Regions from separate parts of the Arthrobacter sp. NPDC057009 genome, predicted to be linked through region 2. Evidence: riboswitches for the same ligand, from Rfam matches in the RefSeq annotation. Region 2 holds a riboswitch; each other region holds the start of a gene.
The links. Region 2 has a riboswitch for cyclic di-AMP ahead of ACFTR6_RS07015 (C40 family peptidase). Riboswitches for the same ligand answer to the same signal wherever they lie in the genome.
Positions count from the first base shown of each region.

Region 1: another riboswitch for cyclic di-AMP. It lies ahead of ACFTR6_RS13920 (hypothetical protein); the one in region 2 lies ahead of ACFTR6_RS07015 (C40 family peptidase).
Region 3: another riboswitch for cyclic di-AMP. It lies ahead of ACFTR6_RS11375 (NlpC/P60 family protein); the one in region 2 lies ahead of ACFTR6_RS07015 (C40 family peptidase).

Region 1 is NZ_JBHUSB010000012.1:66,559-73,304, forward strand. Features, by position in the region: gene ACFTR6_RS13905 (winged helix-turn-helix domain-containing protein) at 1-379, opposite strand, end outside; gene ACFTR6_RS13910 (response regulator transcription factor) at 1,090-1,830, shown strand; gene ACFTR6_RS13915 (ATP-binding protein) at 1,834-3,468, shown strand; cyclic di-AMP (ydaO/yuaA leader) riboswitch at 3,573-3,726, shown strand; gene ACFTR6_RS13920 (hypothetical protein) at 3,732-4,652, shown strand; gene ACFTR6_RS13925 (glycosyltransferase) at 4,904-6,295, shown strand; gene ACFTR6_RS13930 (glycosyltransferase family 39 protein) at 6,292-6,746, shown strand, end outside.
Region 2 is NZ_JBHUSB010000005.1:44,568-51,313, forward strand. Features, by position in the region: gene ACFTR6_RS06990 (cold-shock protein) at 144-527, shown strand; gene ACFTR6_RS06995 (DUF3027 domain-containing protein) at 536-1,120, shown strand; gene serC (phosphoserine transaminase) at 1,335-2,465, opposite strand; gene ACFTR6_RS07005 (metal-dependent transcriptional regulator) at 2,811-3,506, shown strand; cyclic di-AMP (ydaO/yuaA leader) riboswitch at 3,654-3,897, shown strand; gene ACFTR6_RS07010 (M23 family metallopeptidase) at 3,909-4,736, shown strand; cyclic di-AMP (ydaO/yuaA leader) riboswitch at 4,849-5,042, shown strand; gene ACFTR6_RS07015 (C40 family peptidase) at 5,095-5,805, shown strand; gene ACFTR6_RS07020 (NlpC/P60 family protein) at 5,907-6,719, shown strand.
Region 3 is NZ_JBHUSB010000009.1:53,226-59,971, reverse strand. Features, by position in the region: gene ACFTR6_RS11390 (alpha/beta hydrolase) at 1-500, opposite strand, end outside; gene ACFTR6_RS11385 (GTP pyrophosphokinase family protein) at 704-1,810, shown strand; gene ACFTR6_RS11380 (SulP family inorganic anion transporter) at 1,817-3,319, shown strand; cyclic di-AMP (ydaO/yuaA leader) riboswitch at 3,465-3,666, shown strand; gene ACFTR6_RS11375 (NlpC/P60 family protein) at 3,670-4,386, shown strand; gene ACFTR6_RS11370 (GGDEF domain-containing protein) at 4,619-5,758, opposite strand; gene ACFTR6_RS11365 (LLM class flavin-dependent oxidoreductase) at 5,860-6,746, opposite strand, start outside.

The DNA of each region.
Region 1 (6,746 bases), on a different contig from region 2:
CCCGGATCTCCTGGGCAAGCTTGGCGATCGAGGTGCCGGCGGCAGCCGCGGTTTCCTCGTCAATTCCCATGTACAGGACGAACCCGCGGGCTACGTTTTCGTTGGGAACAGGACGGACAGGCGCAGCGGCGGCAGGGGCCACCAACGGAGTGGGCGCGGTCAGCGGTGCGGCTTCGTCAGCCTGCACGGCGCGGAGCTGTCCGTACGAGTTCGGGTTGTAGCCCTGCGGTGCGTAACCCGGCGCGGCGGGAATGCTGTTTGCCTGGCTGCCCTGAGCAAAGGCGGGGCGGGCGCCGAATCCCTGGCGCAGGCCCGGCGCCTGGCCTGCCTTGTTGGCGTTACGGACTGAGATGTGGACGTATCCGGATGCAACTGACATGTTTGCTTACCTCAATGTGAATGGCCGTCATCGCGGCTCGAATGCTTGGATCCCCGCAATGTCTGGGGAGGGGCGCCCTACGCTGGGCTGGGGGCGAATGCCTAAAAACTTCGATGGGGTGGTGAAAGTTAGGCGTGCATTCGACAACAGCGCATGTCGGCAGCAGCGGGTGTGCTGGGCCAATATTCTGCGACTGCAGGTGCTGTTGAGTTCTTGTTCACATTTGAAAGTGTGCAACGTAACAATGAAAACTTGCAAGTAACAATGGACGGAACTGTCCGCATACTGAGACAAACGGCGCCTTTGTGTGGTAAATCACAGTTTTCTCAGCGGGCATTTTCTTGATTCATTTTCCTGAACAAACGGTCGGAAAGCTGCGCCTACAGAATCGTGTTCGATTTTTTCATGAATACGCGATGAATATTCAATGACATTCGAAATGCCGGAAACCCGCAGCCATGATTCCCCGATTGTCCAGCTATGACGTGGTTGATGCGGGGTATATCCGCTGAGGCGCGGATGGGGTTGGTGGTCAAATCCGCAAGGACGATGCCGGCAGCCCGGTTCCCCTGGCCGCTGCCCTACCTTCCGGGGTGGTCAGCTGCAGCATGGTGCGTACACGGCGCCATTCAGCTCGCTACGCTGGGATTCACAGCCGGCGCACAGGATTGCCAAAGCGCGGGCTAAACACCAGAACGGAGAGTTGTCACATGGCCACTTCGCACTCCATGACCAACAACCTTCCCCAACTGACGCACCCGGACGGCTCCCCCATCCGTGCCCTGGTGGTCGACGACGAGCCAAGCCTTTCCGAGCTCATGAGCATGGGCCTGCGCATGGCCGGCTGGTCGGTCGCGGTAGCCGCCGACGGTCCCGAAGCTGTGAAACTCGCCAAGGAATTCCGCCCTGACGTGCTGGTGCTGGACGTGATGCTTCCCGGGTTCGACGGCGTCGAACTCCTGGGCAGGATCCGCGCCTTCGCGCCGGAGGTCCCGGCCCTCTTCCTCACCGCCAAGGACGCGGTACAGGACCGCATCGTGGGCCTGGCTGCGGGCGGCGACGACTATGTCACCAAGCCGTTCAGCATGGAGGAAGTCCTGCTCCGCCTGCACCGCCTGGTCCAGCGCTCCGGTGTCGCCGCCATGGATTCCGCTGAACTCGTGGTGGGCGACCTCGTCCTGAACCTCGACACCCGCGAAGTCACCCGCGCCGGCGACGAGCTGCAACTGACAGCCACCCAGTTTGAGCTGCTGCGCTACCTCATGGAGAACCCCAAGCGCGTGGTCAGCAAGGCGCAGATCCTTGACCGGGTATGGAACTACGACTTCGGCGGCCAGGCCAACATCGTGGAACTGTACATCTCCTACCTGCGCAAGAAGGTTGATGCCGTGCATCCGCCCATGATCCACACGGTCCGCGGTGCGGGCTACGTCATCAAGCCGGCAGAGTAGGCTGTGGCAAACCTTTCCGGGGCCTCCCGCACCCAGCGCCGAAGCTGGCTGAAACCAGGCACCTGGCATTTGCGTACCCGTCTGGTCCTGGTGGCCATGGCGCTCCTGGTGGCGATTTGCGGTGCGGTCGGCCTGTTCAGCTACGCCTCGATGGACTCCTTCCTGACTCAGCAGCTGGACAAGCAGCTCACGGACGCCGCGCGGCGGTCCAGTGAATTTGGCCGGCCACCGCTGGGCAACCCGGGTACACGTCCTGACCCGTTGGACGCGCGGGGCCAGCGGATCGGAACGCTCACCGCCAGGATCGCCAACGGCACCGTCAGCGGCAGCGGATTCATCGCCACAGATTCCACCCGAGCGTCGCTGTCCGCTGCAGACAACCAGACCCTTCTGAATCTCCGCCGCGACGGCGTGCCGGTCGAACGCACTCTGTCCTCGGGCACATATCGCCTGGTGGCCGCCCAGACTCCCTACGGCGACGTCATGGTGACCGGACTCCCGCTGGCAGACAAGCAGAACACGCTGACGTCGCTGGTCTGGACCATCACCATCGTGTCGCTGGGCGGCCTCGTGCTGATCGGCCTGGCCGGAACGGTGCTCATCCGGCGCACCATGAAGCCGCTGGAGCAGCTCTCCGAGGTGGCCACCCAGGTGTCCCGCCTGCCGCTGGACGCCGGTGAGGTGGCACTCGCTGTCCGCGTGCCGCCGTCGAACGCCCATCCCGGAACCGAAGTGGGCAGCGTGGGGCATGCCCTGAACCTGATGCTGGACAACGTCTCCAGCGCGCTGGAGGCGCGGCAGGAAAGCGAGATGAAGGTGCGGCAGTTCGTGGCGGACGCCTCCCACGAGCTCCGCACACCGCTCACGGCCATCCGCGGCTACACGGAGCTGATGCGCATGACGGAAAACTTCACCCCGGACGGCCAGCGTTCGCTTGCCCGCGTGCAGAGCCAGTCGGAACGCATGACCGCCCTGGTGGAGGACCTCCTGCTGCTGGCCCGCCTCGATGAAGGCCAGCCGCTCAAACTCGGGGACGTTGACCTCACGCAGCTCGTGATTGAGACCGTCAGCGACGAAAAAGTCATGGCACCGGACCGGGCGTGGCATCTCGAACTTCCGGAGGAACCCATATCGGTCCGGGGCGACGCCTCACAGCTCCACCAGGTGCTGGTCAACCTGCTCTCCAACGCACGCAAGCACACCCCGCCCGGCACCACGGTGACCACCGGCGTGATGCGGTCAGCCGACGGCTCTGCTGTGATTTCAGTCACGGATGACGGCGCCGGCATCCCGCCGGAATTCGTGGACCGGGTCTTCGCGCGCTTCGCCCGCGCAGACGCATCACGTGCGACGCCGGGGCAGCCGGTCCTGGCTCCGGCATCGGCGACGGCGAGCCGTTCCGGCGCCGGCGCCGCCAGCGCGGGAGCACCCCTGCATGCCCCGGATTCACAGGGAAAACCGGATGTCCTGCAGGGTGAAGCGGGCGTGGCCTCGGCCGAGGGAACCAGCGGCCTGGGCCTGTCCATCGTGCAGTCCATCGTCGAGGCACACGGCGGAACGGTGGAGGTGACATCCCGGCCAGGGCGGACCGAATTCGCTGTCCGACTGCCCGCGCAAGGCGCCGCGCCGGCGTCGTGATGTCCGTTATCTAAATGTGACTTAATCAAAAGGCTCCTGTACGGTCGATAGAGTGCGGCCGCCACTTGAGCCGCATGTCCGGATTGACGCCCAGCTCTGCCGCTTCCCGGATTCCGCTATTTCAGGCAGAGGCGGGGGAACCAGAGTCCCGGGCTTTCCGCATCAGCCCTTGGGGTGAAGCCGACACGTGTAGTTTCCGTGCGGCCGGATGACCTCATCCGAACCCGACAGCTAACTCCGCAGGTGTTGAGAGGCAATCCACCATGTCTGAATTTAAGGATCAGGCGCGCCCTGAACGCGCCTCGCACGAGTCTGGCCACACGACGTCACGAACCGGCGTTTCCCGGCACCGTGCAGAACCGGCCCGTCCCACCACTGCCTTCGGCCGCTTCGCCGCAAGCCTTCCGTCTTTCGGGCGCCGGGCTGCCGTCCTGACCACTGCCGCCGCCGTGCTCGTGGGCGTCGGCGCCGCAGGGCAGGCGGCTGACCAGGTAACGCCCACCGCCGCCGGGACGTCTGCCACCGCCGACGCCGGCCAGACGCTGAGCTTCGACAAGACGCTCATCTCCGCCCTGCCGGCCCCGTCCGCGGCGTCCGTCACGCCGCAGTCCGCCCCCAAGGCCACCGAGGCTACGAAGGCTGCCGCCGCTAAGGCTGCAGCCGCCAAGGCTGCCGCTGCTAAGACTGCCGCTGCTAAGACTGCCGCGGCGAAGGCCGCTGCCGCCAAAACGGCCGCCGCCAAGGCTGCCGCTGCCAGGAATGCCGCTGCCGCCAAGGCTGCTGCTGCCCAGGCTGCTGCTGCCCAGGCAAAGGCCGCCGCTGCCAAGGCTGCTGCCGCCAAGGCGAAGGCCAAGGCTGCTGCCCCTGCTCCCGTGAATGATCCCGCCGGTGCGCAGGCCTACGCCGCCAGCAAGCTCGGCTCCTACGGCTGGTCCGCGGACCAGATGCAGTGCCTGAAGCGGCTCTGGACCAAGGAATCGGAATGGCGCACCACGGCCACCAACCCCAGCAGCGGCGCCTATGGCATCGTGCAGTCGCTGCCTGCCGAGAAGATGGCGAGCTCCGGCGCGGACTACCGCACCAACTACCGCACCCAGATCAACTGGGGACTTGGCTACATCAAGGAGCGCTACGGCTCCCCGTGCGGTGCGCTGAACTTCCACCTCGCCAACAACTGGTACTGACCGGTTCCCGCGGCCAGCCCGGCTGACGGCGAACAATTCTGCACCGCTTTAGGGTGACCGGCATGGTTGCCCAGGGCCCCGGATCCGCCAGGATCCGGGGCCCTTTTGCGCTGTCTTCGGCTCCCCCGCGGCCGGCAAAGCGGTGCAGAACTGCGGCCGCCCTCGTGCAGAGAATCGTGCAGGAACTCTTCCACAGCCCCTGCACAGCTTCGCCCTAAAGCCCTCATAACAGCGGCCTCCACTGTTGATGCATGACCATCACCGACCAGGCCTACGGAACCCAGCCCCACCCGCGGCGGCAGCCCATCGACACCTCCAGCGCGGCACCGGTCCTGGACGTGACCATACCGGTCTACAACGAGGAACGCGACCTGGAGGAATGCCTGCGCCGGCTGCACGCTTATCTGAGCGGCGCGTTCCCGCACTCCTTCCGCATCACGGTTGCGGACAACGCGAGCACCGACGGAACGCTCAAGACTGCCGAGCGGGTGGCCCGGGAACTCCGTGAGGTCAACGTGGTGCACCTTGAGGAGAAGGGCCGCGGCAACGCGCTGCGAAGAGTCTGGCTCGCGTCGCCGTCACCTGTCCTGGCCTACATGGACGTGGATCTCTCCACCGACCTTGCCGCGCTGGGCCCCCTCCTGGCACCGCTGATCTCCGGCCACTCGGACCTGGCCATCGGCACGCGACTGACCCGCAACTCCCGGGTGGTCCGCGGGCCGAAACGCGAATTTATCTCACGCAGCTACAACTTCCTGCTCCAGTCGCTGATGGGTGCCCGCTTCAGCGATGCGCAGTGCGGTTTCAAGGCCATCCGCGCCGACATCGCCCAGCAGATCCTCCCGCACACCGTGGACACTGCCTGGTTCTTCGACACCGAACTCCTGGTCCTCGCCGAACGGTGCGGCCTCCGCGTCCATGAAGTGCCGGTGGACTGGACCGACGACCCCAACTCCAGCGTGGACATCGTCCAGACGGCGCTCGCCGATGTCCGCGGCATGGCCCGGCTCAGCAAGGACATGGTCACCGGCCGCATCCCCGTCGGCGAACTCCGCGCAGCCCTGGCCCGCGGCCCCTTCCCGGCAGCTTCCCGTAGCCAGGAACAGAGCCCCGGTGGGAGCCTGTTCGGCCAGCTGGTCCGGTTCGGCGCCATTGGCGTCGCCTCCACCGTCGCCTACCTGGTCCTCTTCTACCTTTGCCGCAACCTGATGGACCCGCAGCTCGCCAACCTGCTGACGCTGCTCACCACGGCGGTGGCCAACACCGCAGCGAACCGGCGCTTCACGTTCGGCGTCACCGGCAACAGCGAGGTTGCCCGTCACCACTTTGAGGGGCTGCTGGTTTTCGGGATCGGTCTGGCCCTCACTTCCGGCGCGCTCGCCCTGGTCCACAGCGGCGCCCTGCCGGGAGGCACGACGCCGGACCGCTGGCTTGAGCTGGCGACCGTCACCGCCGCGAACCTCGCGGCCACTGCACTGAAGTTCCTGCTGTTCCGGCTGTGGGTTTTCCGACGCCGGCCGACCCCTCCGAACGCTCCCGCAGCTCCTGCCACCTCCGCCACCAACGCTCCCGCAGCTCCTGCCGTTTCCGAGGCATCCCTTCCGCAGTCATCGCTCCCGACCACAGAAATGACCCAGTCATGAGCCCCACCGCCACTCCCCCAAACCAGACAGCAAACGAGCCGATGGCCCCGGCGGTACAGAGCCCGGCCGCGCCCGAGGTTCCCCGCCGGACCGTCCAGGAGCGAACCCGCCGGACCGGCAGGGCATCCCGGTTCCTGCGGGGAAACCAGCCCGGCTGGATCCGCCCCTCGGCGGCAGCACTGCTGGCGTTCACCGCCATCCTGTACCTGTGGAACCTCGAAGCCACGGGATACGCCAACTCGTTCTACGCCGCAGCCATCCAGGCGGGCACGAAGGACTGGACGGCGCTGCTGTTCGGTTCCCTCGACGCCGGCAACGCGATCACCGTGGACAAACCGCCGGCGGCGCTGTGGGTTCCTGCCCTTGTGGGCAGGATCTTCGGGTTCTCGCCGCTGAGCATGCTGGTGCCGCAGGCACTTATGGGTGTGGCCGCCGTCGGACTCCTTTACCT
Region 2 (6,746 bases):
CAGGATTAGCCTGCCAATCAGGATAACCTTGAAGGAGCAGACCAACATGGACCAGGCAGTCATGCCCTGAACCCGCACATCAGTGCGGATGCGGTGACGGCCGGCCATGTCCCAGAAACATCAGAACGAAGAAGGTTGATTAGGTGCCTACCGGCAAGGTCAAGTGGTACGACAAGGACAAGGGTTTCGGATTCCTCGCAGCCGAGGACGGGCAGGAAGTGTTCCTTCCCAAGTCCGCGCTGCCCGCCGGAGTTTCTGAACTGAAGGCCGGCACGCGGGTTGAATTCGGCGTCGCCGACGGACGCAAGGGTGCCCAGGCCCTCGGCCTGCGCGTCCTCGAAAAGACGCCGTCCATCGCCAAGGCCAAGCGCCCCAGCGCGCGGGATCTGGCCCCGCTGGTGCAGGACCTCGTGACGGTCCTGGACAACTTGTCGGGGACGCTGTCCTCCGGCAAGTACCCGGACAGTAACAAGGGCAAGGCCATTGCCGCGGCCCTGCGTAAGGTTGCCGACGAGCTGGACGCCTAGGCTCTTCGATGAATCCGGAACCTGAACAGGCCGAATCCAAGGCTGAACCCAAGGCGCCCAAGAGGCGCGCCGGTGTCCCGGTGTGGCGGACGGGGAAGCCCGACGCCGTGCTGGCCGCTGCCGTGGGCACCGCCCGGACCGCCATCGAAGGCATTGCGAAGGCATCCGAAATCGGGGACCACCTCGCTGCCCGCACCGAGGGCGACCGCGTGGTGACGCACCTTTTCGAGTCGCGCCTGCCGGGGTATGTCGGCTGGCAGTGGTACGCGGTGCTGACCCGCAACTCGCGTTCCAAGGTGATTACGGTCAACGAGCTGGGTCTGCTGCCGTCCGAAAACTCGATCCTCGCTCCGGAGTGGGTGCCGTGGGCCGAACGCGTCCGCCCGGAAGACGCTCAGGAGCCGGAAGCACAGGAAATCCAGGAGCCGGAAGCGCCGGACGCCGAGGACACCCAGGATGAAGGGGTCGCTGAAGGGTCGGATGAAGGCGCCGCTGGCGCTGCTCCTGAAGAGGAGCCCGACGACGGCACGGAGTCTGGCGTTGAAGCTGCGGCCGACAGTGAATCAACGTCCGCCAACCAGGAGCAGGGCTGACCCTCCCGCGGGACCGTCCCGCTCTGTAGATTCAATTGCCCCGCGTTTTCCGAACGCGGGGCGATTGCTTTATGGCTTAAACGGCGGACGGCGCCATCCGGGACAGAAGCCCGGACGACGCCGTCGCACTTTTAGGAAAGAGTTTTTGTACAGATAATGGGGCCAAACGGCCTTCGAACCCGGATTATCTGGACAAAAACTCCTCGCCGGCGGGCTACTTCTTCAGCTCGCCCACCACGTAGTCGATGCACTCCAGGAGGGCGGAGACGTCGGACGGCTCGATGGCCACGAAGGTGGCGATGCGCAGCTGGTTGCGTCCCAGCTTCCGGTACGGCTCCGTGTCCACGATGCCGTTGGCGCGGAGCACCTTGGCGATGGCGGCGGCGTCGATCGAGTCATCGAAGTCGATGGTGGCGATCACGTTGGAGCGCTCGGCGGCGTTGGCAACGAACGGCGTGGCGAACTCGGAGGCTTCCGCCCATTTGTAGATGCGTCCGGCCGAGTCGGCAGTCCGTCCGGCGGCGAAGTCCAGGCCGCCGTTTGCGTTGAGCCACTGCACCTGGGCGTCCAGCGTGACCAGCGTGGACAGGGACGGGGTGTTGTACGTCTGGTTGAGCTTGGAGTTGTCGATGGCGGTCTTCAGGTCCAGGAAGTCCGGGATCCAGCGCCCGCTGGCCTTGACGCGCTCGGCCCGCTCCAGCGCCGCCGGGGAGAACAGGCCCAGCCACAGCCCGCCGTCGGAGGCGAAGTTCTTCTGGGGCGCGAAGTAGTAGACGTCCGTCTGGGCCACGTCGACGTCCAGTCCACCGGCAGCGGAGGTTGCGTCCACGAGTACCAGCGCGCCCTCATCAGCGCCGTTCACCCGCTGGACGGGCGCGGCAACGCCGGTTGAGGTCTCATTCTGCGGCCAGGCGTACACGTCGACGCCGGCCTCCGCCTTGGGTGCGGGGCATGTGCCGGGCTCGGACTTGATGATGGTGGATTCCGCAAGGAAAGGTGCCTTGTTCGTGGCCGCGGCAAACTTGGAGCCGAACTCGCCGAAGGACAGGTGCTGCGCCTTCTGCTCCACCAGGCCGAAGCTGGCGACGTCCCAGAAAGCGGTGGAGCCGCCGACGCCGAGGACCACCTCGTAGCCTTCGGGGGCACGGAAGAAGGTGCTGAGGCCTTCGCGGACGGAGCCCACGAGGTTCTTCACCGGCGCCTGGCGGTGGGACGTGCCAAGGAGCGTGGTGGCGGCTGCGGAGAGCGCCTCGATCTGCTCCGGCCTGACCTTGGAGGGGCCGGCGCCGAACCGTCCGTCCTTGGGCAGGAGGTTTGCGGGGATAGTGATGCTGGTGTCGCTCACAGTGGCTCCAATTTTCGGCATGGAAGTGCGGTTCGGCTGGGGCGGGGCGATGGCCGGCAGGCAACCGTGACCGCCACGAAGACCCTCCTTATTCTGCCCGAAGCGCGGATACCGCGGGAACACGGACCCGTCATAGTCCGGACACTGAGACGCCGCCAGGCAAGGCTTCACGAATTATTCGGAGCTATTCAAAATAGGCTAAGCTGGCAGTACGTACGGGCAAACAGCCGGTGCTGCGCCGCCGTCGGAAACAGCGACCGCCGCTGCAGCTTGCCGGCTCCCGGTGCGGTGGGCCCGCGGTACGGTGGGACGGACACAAATACTGTGCTCGAGGAGCTGAGCTGAATGACGGATCTGATCGACACCACGGAGATGTACCTTCGCACCATCCTGGAGCTGGAGGAAGAGAACATCGTGGCGCTTCGGGCACGCATCGCCGAACGTCTCCGCCACTCGGGCCCCACCGTTTCGCAGACCATCGGGAGGATGGAGCGCGACGGCCTCGTCGTCGTCTCCGGCGACCGGCACCTTGAACTGACGGAGGTGGGCCGCAAGCGCGCCACCGAGGTGATGCGGAAGCACCGGCTCGCCGAGCGCCTCCTTGCCGACGTCATTGGCCTGGACTGGGCGTACGTCCACGACGAGGCCTGTCGCTGGGAGCACGTCATGAGTGAACGGGTGGAGCGCAGGATCTACGAGATGCTCGACCACCCCACCGAATCGCCCTACGGGAACCCGATTCCCGGCCTCGCGGCACTGGGCGGACAGCCGGCCCGTCCGTTCGCCGACGGTGTGGTGAATCTGCTGGACGCCATGACCGGCTACGGCCCGAATTCCAAGGTCACCGTCAGCCGTCTGGCCGAACCCATCCAGGTGGAGCCGGAGCTGCTCCTTCAGCTGGATGAGGGCGGGATCCGTCCCGGCGCAGCCGTGTCGCTTGAACGAGTGGGGGAGTACATCTCCGTGCGCGTGCCGGGCTTCGAAGGTGCCCTTGAGCTGCCGCCGGAAGTTGCCGCCCACGTGTTCGTTCACGTCGCCTGATTTCCTCGCGCACGGGGCTTGAGAGGCTTCCTGTCAGACATCTGCAGGCAGGATGACCTACCACTTTTGCACAGTGAATATAACGGAATTATTACTGTGCCCTTTAATCCCCTATAGTTAAACGGCAACGCCGATGCAAAAGCGTTACCTGATCTGGAGCCGAACCCTGCCAGCAGATCAGTAGCACGAGTCACCCACTGGCAGGGGCGGGGGAACCACAACCGGCTGTATCTACAGCCTTGGGGTGAAGTCCGCAGCAGCAAGTCTTATCCGCAGAAGGAATCCTCCCGGGATACCCCTGTGCCGGATTGGCTTGCTATGGCGGACCGGGTCTACGCACTCTCTGACCCGAATCCGACAGCTAACTTCGCAGGCTATCCAGAGAGGAAGCAGTACTTGTCCATGCAGAATGCCCGGGGCCGCCGCCGCGCGACCGGTCCCGCTCCGGAGCCGCGCCCTGCGGAGGCCATTGCCGCGGACCGTCCCCGGGACGCCCAGCGTGAAGCGCGCCGCAAGCGCCGGGGTGCGTTCCGGCAGGTCACGGATTTCGCCTCGGCCAGTGGGGTTGGGCAGAAAGCCGGCGTAGCCCTCGCGGCCACCGGCCTGCTGCTGACGGTTACTGTCCCTGCCACGAGCCCTGTCCTGGCTGCCGGCGGGCAGCAGTCAGGGGCGTCCGCTTCGGCAGCCGCACCGGCGGCCCAGCCGAAGGTTTCTGCAGAAGCGGCAGCAAAGATCGATTTCAGCCGCACTTCCGTCTCCACCACGGGTGACCCGGACGGAAAGCTCAAGCAGCTCCTCAGCGCCCAGTCGGCCAGCAGCATCAGCCGCTCGGCGTCGCTGGGAAGCCTGGGCGCGCCGCTGTCCACGATGGTCAAGTCCTCGCCGTTCGGTTACCGGGTCAGCCCGATCACCGGCGGCGCCGGCGAGTTCCACCGCGGCCAGGACTTCGCCGCCCAGTGCGGCACGTCCGTGCTGGCCGCGGCCAGCGGCAAGGTTACCTTCGCCGGGTGGCATCCGTATGGCGGCGGCAACCGGGTGGTCATTGACCACGGCAACGGCCTGGAAACCACGTACAACCACCTGTCGTCCTCCAGCGTCCAGGTTGGCCAGAAGGTCACCCGGGGCGAAGTGGTGGCCCTTAGCGGGACCACCGGCGCTTCCACCGGCTGCCACCTCCACTTCGAGGTGATGGTCAACGGTGACGTCGTTGATCCCGCCGGCTGGCTCTGAGCCAAGCTGAGTGAGAACTCTCATTCCTGTGACACGCCGTGACCTGAATGTGACTTTCGCTCTGAACTGCTGTACCGTCTAAACCGCGTCAACTTCGCCGAAGTTGACGCTCTTGAGTGGATTGCCTAACTCTGCCACCGCTCAAGGTCCGTTCGCATTACATCGTCTGGCAGGGGCGGGGGAACCAATTTTGGTCTTCGCAAGAAGGCCTTGGGGTTAAGTCGCAAAGCTTCCCAGGAAGCAGCGCGGCCGGGTGACTCCCATCCGAATCCGACAGCTCACCTCGTAGGCATTGGGAGAGGCTACCTTCGTGTCTTCACGCCACAATGCCGCGCGCCATCGCGCGCAGACGGTTCGTATGAACCCATTGGACTCCGTGTCCAAGGCGGTTAGCGCCAATGCCGGCACAGTAGGTCGCCAGGCAGCTGTGATCGCAGCTGCTTCAGGACTCATCCTGAGCGTTGGCATGCCGGCCAACGCAGCCGACGCCAGCATCGGTGTTTCCGCCTCCTCGGAGACCGGATCCCAGGCCACGCAGCTTGCTGTGACCGCCGCGCCCACCGCCACCATCTCCTTCGAGCGTCCTGCCGTCACCACGGTGGCAGCCCCGGTCGCCGAGATCATTGCTCCGCAGTCGAGCGATGAGGGCCAGGCGGCCGATGCAGGCGACGCCACCGATGAGAGCGCCGACGCGGCCCAGGCAGTCACTGCAAAGTCCACCGATGGTGCGGCTTCCGCCGCGGCGTCCGGGCTGGCTGCAATCGCGTACACCGGCATCGGCAGCCCCTACGTCTGGGGCGGCACCACCCCCGGCGGCTGGGACTGCTCCGGCTTCACTCAGTGGGTTTACGCGCAGGCAGGCATCAGCATTCCCCGCGTCAATGCGTGGAACGCCATGAAGCCCACCTCGACGCCTGCTCCCGGCGACCTGGTCATGCAGAACGGCGGCGCCCACGTGGGCATCTACGTCGGCAACGGCATGATGATCAGCGCGCTGAACCCCTCGCAGGGCACGCTCCTGCACGCGGTGTCCGCAACGGGCACGTCCGCTTTCTTCACCCTTCGCTAAAAATCCGATTCGAGACGGGCCGGCTTACCCCCAAGATGCCGGCGCGTCGATAACCCACGGCCTGCTACCGCGGTCCGTGGAACACGAAAGAGAGAAACTTAATGACTACACGTGCGACCATTGCACGGCACCGCGCCGAGGTCACCAAGACCAACTCGCTGGCTGTCATTGCCAAGGCCGTCGGCGACAACGCCGGTGGCATGGGCCGCCAGGCCGCAGTTATCGCTGCTGCTTCCGGTCTTGTCCTGACCAGCGGCATCGCCGCCAACGCTGCTGAGACCAACGTCCAGCGCGAATCCGCCGCAGCGTCCACGCTGGAAGTCCAGTCCGCTGCCCCGGCCGCCATCTCCGCAGCTTCCAGCATCGCCATCTCCTTCGAGAAGCCTGCTGTCTCCACCACGCCGGCTCCCGTCGTGGAGGCCCCCAAGCCTGTTGTCAAGGTCCAGGAAGCCGCTCCTGCCGTTGAAGCTGCTCCGGCTGCTGAGACTGCTCCGGCTCCCGCTGCTGAGACCGCTCCGGCTGTCAAGACCGCCGCCGCCGTCGAGACCGCTGCCCCGGCAGCTCCGAAGACCACTGCCGCGAGCGGCAAGGGTGCTGCGATCGCAGCTGCCGCCTACGCCCAGCTGGGTGTTTCGCAGGACTGCACGATGCTGGCCACCAACTCCCTGGCCGCTGTGGGCATCAACTACCACGGCTGGCCGGCCGGCTACCTGTCCCTCGGCCGCACCGTCAGCGCTGCTGAAGCCCGTCCGGGCGACCTCGCCTACTACCAGAACGGCGGCATGGGCCTGGCCCACATCGCTGTTTACGTCGGCAACGGCCAGGCCGTCCACGGCGGCTGGAACGGCGGAACCACCGCGCTGTTCAGCGTGAACGTCGGCTCCGGGCCGGTCTTCATCCGCGTCGGCGGCTAAGGCCCGCAAGCACCACAGAAGGACCCC
Region 3 (6,746 bases), on a different contig from region 2:
AGGTTGAGCAGCCCCGACTGGCTGACCACGCCCGTCAGGTGAACGGCCTCGCCGTTGAGGTTCCTGGCGACCTGCCGGTCGGCGTCGGCCGCGCCGAGTCCTGCAAGCCGGTCCCGCCCGGCCGCCCAGACGGCCAGGTGGCCGCCGGCCGAGTGCCCCAGCGCCACCACACGGTTCAGGTCGAGGTCATGTTCGCCGGCCACTTCACGGAGCTTGTCGATCCCGGCGAGGACATCCTCGAACGTCCGCGGCCAGCCGCCACCGTTGCCGGCGCGCCGGTACTCCAGGTTCCAGGCCACGATGCCGTGCGCCGCGAGGTCCTTCGCCAGCGGCTCGCCCAGCTCGGCGCCGTACTGCGAGCGCCAGTAGCCACCGTGGATCACCACAACAATGCCGCGCGGGGCAGGCATCCTGCCGTTGCGTGCGGCAGGTGTTTCCGGCAGGAAGAGCTCGCCCCACTGGCTGGGGTGGTCACCGTAGTGGTACTTCTGCCGCTTCACTGCATCCTCCTAGGATCCTTCGAACGGGGCGCCGGCCCCTCCTTGCCGCCGCCAGCGCACCCGGGATCCGGATTGCAGCTCACGACTGCACACAACAGCCATGTGCCGAGCCTACATGGATGCCGCTTCCGTGGGGCAGAAGGGGCTGCCGAGGCAGGGGTGTCACCGGAGCTGCTGTCGCGCGGCCTTGATAGTTTGGAACCATGGCAAGCAACTGGGATCGCCTGGACGTCACGCAGCGCGACTCCGTGCAGGAAAACGTGGAACTGTATGAGCGTGTCCGGCCTGCCCTGAAGCTTGTCACCCGGGAAGTCCTGCAGATACTGCGGACCATGCTCAAGGACACCGAGGTCACCCCTCTGTTCGTCACCGGCCGGACCAAGACGGTCGATTCCTTCCGGGAGAAGATTTCCCGCACCGAGGAACCGCTGGAAGCCGGCGGCCCGCGGCTGCTGAAGTTCCCGGACCCGTTCCGGACGCTCAATGACATGGTGGGCGTGCGGGTCATCACCAAGCTGCCGGCGGAGAACGCCCTGGTAGCCAACCTGATCAAACGCCAGCGGCACCTCTTCGACTGCCGCGGGGACCGCGAAAAGGACATCGGCTCCATCGAGTCCGGAACGTACGGCTACTCCAGCCGGCACCTGATCCTGCGCACCCTCCAGAACGACGTGGTCAAGAACTACCAGCAGGTCTTCAACCCCGACCTCCCGCCCAACGGCAGCTACTTCTTTGAATGCCAGATCCGCACCGTCTTCGCGCACGCCTGGAGTGAGATCGAGCACGATATCCGCTTCAAGGCCGAGGACCCGCGGGCCTGGACACCGCACTTCGACCGCCAGTTCACGGCCACCGCCGCGATGCTGGAAACGGTGGAGAGCGCCTTCGCTGACCTGCACGAACGCTACGAGGAGGTCCGCAGCTACTGGGACCTGGACGGAGAGGGCGCGGCCCAGCTCACCCCCAACCGCATCCGGGACGTGTGGCGCACCCTGCTCCCGCACGTAGACCGTAAAGTAGACGATGACTGGGGATGGGCGGCCGAACTCCTGGCGGCCCACGGACTCAAGCAGACCGTGCAGCTTGCCGGCCTGCTCAGCGCCAACCGGATCACCGAGGTCCGCAGGGCCCTGGATCACCGCTACTCCCCCGGCCCGGACCGCCTGCTGGATGACCTCCTGCTGTGGCAGTACGGCACCAAACACATCGACCTCACCGCTGAGGCGCCCGACGCCGTCCCCCACCCGCGGCGCGACAGCCTCCTGCGGCGGCTGAAGCAGATCGAGCGCTACCGCCAGACCAAGAAATAGAGTTACATGTTGCCCGAACAGCTCCAGTCCGTCCGGGCCACGCTCCGTTCCCCGCGGCGCCTCAAGACCGAGGCCCTCGCCGGACTGGTGGTGGCCCTTGCCCTCATTCCGGAAGCCATCGCGTTCTCCGTGATCGCCGGGGTGGACCCCCGGATCGGACTGTTCGCATCCTTCACCATGGCGGTCACCATCTCGTTCGTCGGCGGCCGGCCCGCCATGATCTCGGCCGCAACCGGCGCCGTCGCCCTGGTGATCGCACCGCTGATGCGCAGCCACGGGCTGGACCACCTGATCGCCGCGGTGATCCTGGCCGGGGTGTTCCAGATCCTGCTGGCCGTCCTGGGCGTCACCCGGCTCATGCGTTTCATTCCGCGTTCGGTGATGGTGGGCTTCGTGAACGCGCTGGCCATCCTCGTTTTCATGGCCCAGCTGCCGGAACTGATCGGCGTTCCCTGGCCCGTGTATCCGCTGGTGGCCGCGGGCCTGCTGATCGTCGTCGGCTTCCGCAGGATTACGACGGCGGTGCCGTCACCTTTGGTGGCCATCGTCCTCCTGACGGCCCTCGCCGTGGCGGCCGGGATCGATGTCCCCGCCGTCCAGGACAAGGGCCAGCTGCCGGAAAGCCTGCCCGCGCTGTTCATCCCGAACGTGCCGCTCACATGGGAAACCTTCCAGACCATCGCCCCCTACGCGCTGTCCATGGCACTCGTGGGACTGCTGGAATCGCTGATGACGGCCAAGCTCGTGGACGACATCACCGACACCCGCTCCAACAAGACCCGCGAATCCTGGGGCCAGGGCGTGGCCAACATCGTCACCGGATTCCTGGGCGGCATGGGCGGCTGCGCCGTGATCGGGCAGACGATGATCAACGTCAAGGGTTCCGGAGCCCGCAGCCGGGTGTCCACGTTCCTCGCCGGCGTCTTCCTGCTGGTGCTGGTGGTCGCCCTCGGCGACATCGTGGGGCTCATCCCGATGGCGGCGCTGGTGGCGGTGATGATCTTCGTTTCGGCCATCACCTTTGACTGGCATTCGGTGGCACCGGCGACGCTCAAGCGCATGCCCAAGTCGGAGACCGCCGTCATGCTCATCACCGTGGGCACGGTGGTGGTCACGCACAACCTGGCAATCGGCGTCGGCGTCGGCGTGCTGGCGGCGATGGCGATGTTCGCCCGCCGGGTGGCCCACTTTGCCACTGTGGAGCGGACGGAAATGGAGCTCAACGGCCGCACCGTGGCCACCTACACAGTGGACGGCGAACTCTTCTTCGCCTCCTCCAACGACCTCTACACGCAGTTCGACTACGCCCGCGACGCCGAGCCGGACATCGACGGCGTGGTGATCGACCTGCACGCCTCGCATCTGTGGGATGCCTCCACCATCGCCGTCCTGGATGCGGTCACGGAGAAATACCGCCGGCACGGGCGCGAGGTGGAACTGATCGGCCTTAACTCGGCCAGCATCCAAATGCGGGAACGACTCGCCGGAAAACTCAATGCTGGAGCGTGAGCTTCATCACGTTACGCGCCCTGAAATCCCTTATTTGACGCGGATCACCCGCGGATGAACGACACGGTGCCGTTACCTTAATGTGACATTGCGGGGAAGCCTCCCGTACGGTGGAAAACGTGCCTCCTTCACCGATGAGGCACTCCCGCGCTGATTGCCTAACTCTGCCGCAGCCCGAGGAACCAATCGAACACCCATGTCAGGCAGAGACGGGGAAACCACTTTTCGGCCCGCGCTTGAAGCTGGCCTTGGGGTGAAGCCGCGCAGTCCTGGCCATGCTCAGGACCGCGGCCGGGTGCTCCCATCCGAATCCGACAGCTCACCTCGCAGGCATCGGGAGAGGCTTCTTCATGTCGTTCCGCTTTAATTCTGGCCGCCGTGCTGCGGTCATCCTTGCCGCATCCGGACTCGCCTTCACCGGCACCGTCGCAGCCAACGCCGCGAACGTTCCGGCCCAGCAGGCACAGGCTCCCGCTGCCGCCCCCGCGGCCGCCAACCAGATCCAGGTTCCGCTGACCGCCGCCTCCAGCGTCAAGATTGACTTCGAGCGCCCCGCGGTCACCTCGGCCCCGGCTCCCGCGGCGGCACCCGTCGTCGTGAAGCCCGCGGTGAAGAAGGTTGCCGCACCTGCCGCTGCCGCGGCCCCCAAGGCTGCGCCGGCACCGGCTGCTGCCGCACCGAAGATCACCGTCAAGGCCGCCGCGCCGGCACCGAAGGCGCCCGCCAAGGCCCCCGTAAAGGCGGCCGCAGGCACCAATGCAGCCATCCTGGCCTCGGCCTACGCCCAGATCGGCATCACGCAGGACTGCACCGCCATGGTTGAGAAGGCCCTCGGCGCCGCCGGCATCCGTGTGGGTGACCTTGCGCCGATGCAGTTCCTGAACCACGGCAAGGTGGTCTCCACCCCGCAGCCCGGTGACATGGTGGTCCAGTCCGGCCACGTGGCCATCTATGCGGGTGGCGGCAAGGTCATCAGCGGCGGCATGAACGGCATCAACGCCACCATGGCCCACCCGCTGTCCTGGCTCACCGCCACCGGTCCCGTCACGTTCGTGCGCGCGGCCTAGCAGAGGCAAAAACCGCTGTGTTCCGCTGCCTTGGGGGCGGCGGAACACAGCTGTCCCCCCAAGGTGCTCCCACCTTTCTACAAGGATCGCGGGACACACTGGCTATGCCTGATGAAAGACCGCGGTCTCCGGCTGCGAGTCAAGGTCGCCGGGTCCGGATTGTCCCCCATGCATTCCGGATCCGGGGCCTGCCAGCCGCAGCGTGCTGCACCTCAGCCTCAGCGGTTCCGGTTCACCCCCGGACAGTACGGTTCCGCCCCTGGGACTTGGCTTCGTACAGGGCAACATCCGCGGCCGCGATGACTTCGTCGAGGTCCGCGGTTTTCGCGTTGTAGGTGGAGATACCGTAGCTGACGGTCGGCATCCGCAGCAGTTCCGGGATGTGCTGGCCTGCCAGCCTCCTGCTGATTTCCCCCGCAATGATCTCAGCACTCTTGGGTCCGGCACCGGGAAGCAGGAGGATGAACTCCTCACCGCCGTAGCGCCCGGCAAGGTCCGTGGACCGGACCGCTGCACTGCACGCCTCGGCAAAGGCCTGCAGCGCGAGGTCACCCGCCGCATGGCCGAAGGTGTCGTTCACCGCCTTGAAATGGTCAAGGTCCGCCAGGATCAGCGAGCCCCCGCCATTGGCCGCTTTGCTTCGCGCCAGCTCCTCGGCCGCCGCCTCCAGGAAGGCGCCGCGGTTAAGGAGGCCTGTCAGGCCGTCCTGCGTGGCAACGGTCCGCAGCGCCCGCGTCTGCTGCTCGGTGCTGAGCCCCGCCATGCTGAACGAAACCACCACCAACAGCACCATAGTCACCATGGTGGTCACCGCGGACCCGAAGAACGTGACGAAGACGGCGCCGTCCTGCCCGTTGATCAGGAAAGCAAGCAGCCGGCAGAAGTAGAAGACCGCCACACCGCCCGCCGCGATGGCCATGGGGATCCTGACCCGGGAATAGCCCGGTTCCAGCCGCCACAGTTCATGCGAAGCCAGGCCGATGAGCGCCGCCATGGACCCCAGGAACACCGCTCCCCCAGCCCAGACGTTGGAGCCGGGGTTGTCGACGGCGGCAGCAACCCCGGCGAGGAGCGGCAGGGCCGCGGACAGCCACGGGCTGGGTTTGAGGTTCCGGAGGGAGCGCGCACCTGCCCAAACGCACGCCGCACCGGAAACCAGCATGACGTTGCCCACGGGGTTGGCCCAGACCTGCTGCGGCGTTCCGTTCATGAGGAAGAACGTCGCGCCGAGGAGGAACAGGAGCAGGGCGGCGCACCACCAGGCGCTGTAGGGCGAGCGCGTGCTGCGGTAGGTTGAAAAGTAGAAGAGCAGGGCCAGAATCAGGGCCATCGCGGCAAAGGCGATCCGAAGTGTCGCCGTGTCCAGGATCATTCCGGCCCCCTAGAATCCCGATCCAATGCACACCAGTATGGCACCCCGGAGCCATCGTGGCGGCCTGCTGGCCCGGAAGCCCTTCCGGACCAGCAGGAGGCCTAGACTCCGGCGGGCACCGCCTGCGCAAACCCGTTCACGGGACGTGGCAGTCCGTAGTGCTCGCGCAGCGTGTGCCCCGTGTACTGCTGCCGGAACAGCCCGCGCGACCGCAGGATCGGAATGACGTGGTCCACGAAGGCGTCCAGGCCCGAAGGCAGCACCGGCGGCATGATGTTGAAGCCGTCGGCCGCCCCCTTTTCAAACCACTCCTGGATGGCGTCCGCCACCTGCTCGGGCGTTCCCGAGAAGGTGCGGTGCCCGCGGCCCCCGCCCAGCCGGCCGATGAGCTGCCGGACCGTGAGCCGTTCCCGCCGGGCGAGTTCGACGATGAGCGTGTACCGGCTCTTGGCGCCTTCGATCGCGTCCTCCGAGGGGAGGTCCTCGGGCAGCTGTGCATCCAGCGGGAGGGATTCCGGCGCGACCCGAAGGACGCCGGCCAGCTGCTTGCGCGCGTGTTCGGGGTGAATGAGCTCATCAAGCTGCTTTTCCAGCTGCCGTGCTTCGCGCTCGGTGGAGCCGATGACCGGGACAATGCCGGGAAGGATCTTGATGTGCTCCGGGTTCCGCCCCGCTGCCGCTGTCTTCCGCTTGAGGTCGGCGTAGAAGCGCTGGGCCTCGGCCAGCGTCTGCTGCGCCGTAAAGACAGCCTCGGCGTAGCGGGCGGCGAAGTCCTTGCCGTCCTCGGAGGAGCCGGCCTGCACGATGACGGGGTGCCCCTGCGGCGAACGCGGCACATCCAGCGGGCCCTGGATCCGGAAGTACCGGCCGGTGTGGCCGACGGTGTGGACGCGGGAGCTGTCCGCCCAGACTCCGGCGGCCTTGTCCCCCACCGCGGCGTCGTCTTCCCAGCTGTCCCAGAGCTTCCGGGCTGCATCGAGGAACTCGG